2 regions of the Dorea sp. AM13-35 genome follow, and region 2 is predicted to be linked to the other one. Evidence: riboswitches for the same ligand, from Rfam matches in the RefSeq annotation. Region 2 holds a riboswitch; the other holds the start of a gene.

What was found. A riboswitch is a leader RNA that binds a small molecule or an ion and turns the genes downstream of it on or off. The one in region 2 is predicted to bind thiamine pyrophosphate.
Region 1: another riboswitch for thiamine pyrophosphate. It lies ahead of DW152_RS05805 (4-hydroxybutyrate dehydrogenase); the one in region 2 lies ahead of thiC (phosphomethylpyrimidine synthase ThiC).

The regions. Positions count from the first base shown of each region.
Region 1 is NZ_QUCZ01000004.1:14,028-16,230, reverse strand. Features, by position in the region: gene thiM (hydroxyethylthiazole kinase) at 1-196, opposite strand, end outside; gene DW152_RS05805 (4-hydroxybutyrate dehydrogenase) at 247-1,362, opposite strand; TPP riboswitch at 1,480-1,585, opposite strand; tRNA gene DW152_RS05800 (tRNA-Pro) at 1,814-1,887, opposite strand; tRNA gene DW152_RS05795 (tRNA-Gln) at 1,943-2,013, opposite strand.
Region 2 is NZ_QUCZ01000001.1:303,550-305,752, reverse strand. Features, by position in the region: gene thiC (phosphomethylpyrimidine synthase ThiC) at 1-1,069, opposite strand, end outside; TPP riboswitch at 1,200-1,311, opposite strand; gene DW152_RS01475 (ABC-F family ATP-binding cassette domain-containing protein) at 1,352-2,203, opposite strand, start outside.

The DNA of each region.
Region 1 (2,203 bases), on a different contig from region 2:
TTAATGTACCGATATTGATATTCAATCCTCCACAGATGGAAGTAATATCTTCCACATCCTGCGGCTCGTCAGACATGATCGGACTTCCGCCACATGCCAGCAATACATTTGCCACATCATTTACGGTTACATAATTTGTGATATTGTGAACCAGAGGGGTTGTCTCTCTGACTTTATTTAACATTTCTCCAAGCATAATTCTCCTCCTGATGTTTGAATATACTATTCTATACTTTCGTATACTATCTAGTACAGTTCTCTGTAAACTGCCTCCATCTGCTCAATGGTAGGCTTCACATAGCTCTGATTTAAAAGTCTCTGCTGACTTGCGTCTACACTTACGGCAAATGAATGGATTTCTTCTTCCTTCATGCCATATTCTCTTAATTTTTTACGACTGATAATCTGGTCTAACAATTCCTGCAGTTTTTCATAGACAACCGCTTCATCACATTCCATCATTTTTGCGAGAAATGCATTCAGACGAATGATTTTGCCGGTCGGATTCATTTTCTGATAAGCAGCAAATACGGCAGTCAGGAACTGATAATTTGCCTCTCCGTGTGCGACATGATACATTCCGCTCAGCGGATAGGACATGGCATGCACCATTCCGGTTCCGGCATTGCCAAATGCAACACCTGCCAGATTACTTGCCACAAGAAAATCTTCCAGCAGCTCCATCCTGTATTCTTTTCCATGAGCGATAATCTTACGGAATCCATGCACGATCATCTCCATTGCTTTCTCGCTGAACATCTCCGTGTAGAGATTCGCTTTTGGTGATACAAAAGATTCAATCGCATGGATAAATGCATCGATCGCGCTGGTTGCGAAGAACTCATATGGAAGCTCACGCAAAAGTTCCGGGATCAGCACTGCCTCATCTGCATAAATCTCGTCTACGGCGAGTCCTAATTTGCTGTGGATCGAAGTAATCTCTGTAATGGAGACATTGGACACTTCCGATCCTGCGCCACAGGTTGTCGGCACTGCAAGAAGTGTGCGCACTTTGCGAAGCGGTACTTCTTTCCGATAATAGCTCTCTGCTTTCGCTTCCCCGTCCAGTACAAGAATCTTCGCCATATCAATGACAGCTCCACCGCCGATAGCAATGATTCTCTTATAATCTCCCTGACGGAAATCCTCAAGCAGTGCATCGATCATTACATCTGTCGGCTCACCGCTGCCATATTTGCTCTTGTATTCTACATGTGCTTTCAGATTCAGCGGTGCAAAACAGGTCTCGTAAATCCGTTTTGTCGCGAGAATGAAATCATCCGCTCCGATGTTGTATGCTTCCACGAAGCTTTTCACATCATCATATTTCTCGATCACTGATTTCTGCTGAAATAATTTCATGACTGTTGTCCTCCTGTTGTTTTTCTTCTTTTTAAGCTTATTCTTAGCCTTCCTCCGTAAGCTCCAACTTGCACAAAAAAATCCTCCTGTATCTTCGACTGAAGACGAAGGAGGGTTCTGTAATATCTAATACATCCCTACGATGGCATTATCCATATCAGGTTCCGGGTCGAAGTTTCTAAACTTCCTCTCAGCCTATACATAAGCTCCCCTTGTCATCACTCTTTTACTCGTTAATTCATCTACTGTAACTATACTGGATAGTTACAGTCTTAACACAGTTAATGATACTCGCCCCACCAACAGATGTCAAGAAATTGCAATTATAAATCATGCAAGTATGACGCATTTTTCCCATCACCATAAGCTACAGAACTTGCCACCGGCAACTTTCTCCAGATGCCATAGCAAAAAAAAATCTCAAAGCAATAAGCTTTGAGATTCATCTTAATCGGAGTGACAGGATTTGAACCTGCGACCTCTACGTCCCGAACGTAGCGCTCTACCAAGCTGAGCCACACTCCGGCATGTCAACCGAATGTTTCAAACATTCAAAACACTCGGCGCCCCTGCCAAGGAACTACGGATAGAGGACTCGAACCTCTACTAACAGAGTCAGAGTCTGCTGTGCTGCCATTACACCAATCCGCATTACGTAGTTCTCTGTTGCGTTCGTTGTTTATCTTTTGTATTTCATCAGCGAACAAATATTATTATATCAGCAAATCCAAAAATTGCAACCCCTTTTTTTAATTTTTTTCAACTTTTTTGTATTTTCTTGTCGAGCGTCTTTGAAAATGCCCATTTTACACGGGTTTGCGATGGTTTGCAAATTTACAAT
Region 2 (2,203 bases):
CCGCATGTGCTGCGATCTTGGAAGCAATGATTCCCTGTTTTACATCATCAACATTCGGAAGTGCCAGATGTTCTGCCGGTGTTACATAACAGAGGAATGCAGCTCCGTTCATAGCAGCCACAGCGCCACCGATAGCGGCAGTAATATGATCATATCCCGGTGCGATGTCTGTAACGAGAGGTCCTAATACATAGAACGGTGCTCCCATACAAATACTCTTCTGCACCTGCATATTTGCTGCGACCTGATCAAGCGGCACATGTCCCGGTCCCTCTACCATAACCTGGACATTGTGATCCCATGCACGCTTTGTCAGTTCGCCAAGGCGTACCAGTTCTTCGATCTGGCATACATCCGTTGCGTCTGCCAGACATCCCGGTCTGCATGCATCTCCCAGAGAAATTGTAACATCATACTCTTCGCAGATGTCCAGGATCTCATCATAATATTCGTAGAACGGGTTTTCTTCTCCAGTCATGCACATCCACGCAAATACAAGACTTCCACCACGGCTTACAATGTTCATTTTTCTCTTATGCTTTTTGATCTGCTCAATCGTTTTTCTTGTGATTCCGCAATGCAGCGTTACAAAATCTACCCCGTCTTCTGCATGCATACGGATAACATCTACAAAATCTTTTGCTGATAAAGTAGCAAGGTCTCTCTGATAATGGATCACACTGTCATATACCGGAACTGTACCGATCATAACCGGACATTCACTTGTCAGTTTGCGGCGGAATGGCTGCGTATTTCCGTGGCTGGACAGATCCATGATCGCCTCTGCGCCAAGATTTACCGCACTCATGACCTTTTCCATCTCAATGTCATAGTCTTTACAGTCTCTGGAAACGCCAAGATTGACATTAATCTTTGTACGGAGCATACTTCCTACCCCTTCCGGATCCAGACAGGTATGATTCTTGTTTGCACAGATCGCTACCTTTCCTTCAGCAACCAGTTTCTGTAATTCTTCTACTGTCATCTTTTCTTTTTCTGCAACTTTTTCCAGTTCTGGTGTAACAATTCCCTTTCTTGCCGCATCCATCTGTGTTGTGTAATTTCTCATTGGATCATCCTCCTGTAAATAAAATCTTTTTTCTGCCATGTAAGCATGGCGCATTTTCCTATTCCATAAAAAAAACGCTTCTGCCACCGCAAAAAACGTTTTCGTATAAAAAGAGATGCGCAGGCATCTCTTCTCTTCCGTAATTCTTCCCTACGTTGGCATTATCCAAATCAGGTTATAGGTCGAAACAAATTATAGTTTCCTCTCAGCCAGCTTTGTACCAGCTCCCTGTAACATTAAATTGTATATTTAATTATAGTTTTGCTCTCTGTAAATGTCAACCTAAAATATCTTCGTTGTCCATTTGCTCATGTCCCAGACTTCCTGCACGACATCTTTATAAAATTCCGGTTCATGACAGATTAAAAGAATACTTCCGCGGTATTCCTGAAGTGCTTTTTTCAGTGCATCCTTGGCGTCTACGTCCAGATGATTGGTCGGCTCATCCAGAAGCAGAAAATTCGTGTCACGGTTGATCAGTTTACAAAGACGGACTTTCGCCTGTTCTCCACCACTCAGAACACGGACCTGACTTTCGATATGCTTTGTCGTAAGCCCGCATTTTGCAAGCGCAGAACGCACTTCATACTGTGTAAAAGACGGAAATTCTTCCCATAACTCTTCGATACAGGTATTTTTATTCTCCCCTTTTACTTCCTGCTCAAAATATCCAAGTTCCAGATTCTCTCCCAGTTCACATTCCCCTTTCAGAGAAGGAAGCAGTCCGAGAATACTTTTAAGAAGTGTTGTCTTTCCAATTCCGTTCGTTCCGACAAGAGCAATTTTCTGTCCCCGTTCCATCGAAAAATTCAGTTTTTTCGATAATGGTTCATCATAACCGATCACAAGATCTTTTGTCTCAAAAAGCATTTTTCCCGGCGTGCGTCCATAACGGAAATGAAATTCCGGCTTCGGCTTTTCTGCCGCAAGCTCGATCACATCCATTTTATCCAGTTTTTTCTGTCTGGACATTGCCATATTTCTTGTCGATACACGCGCTTTATTCCGTGCCACAAAATCTTTCAACTCACTAATCTCCTGCTGCTGTCTGCGGTATGCTGCTTCCAGCTGTGCCTTCTTTACTGCATAAACTTCCTGAAAATGGTCATAATCGCCCACATAACGGTTCAGTTC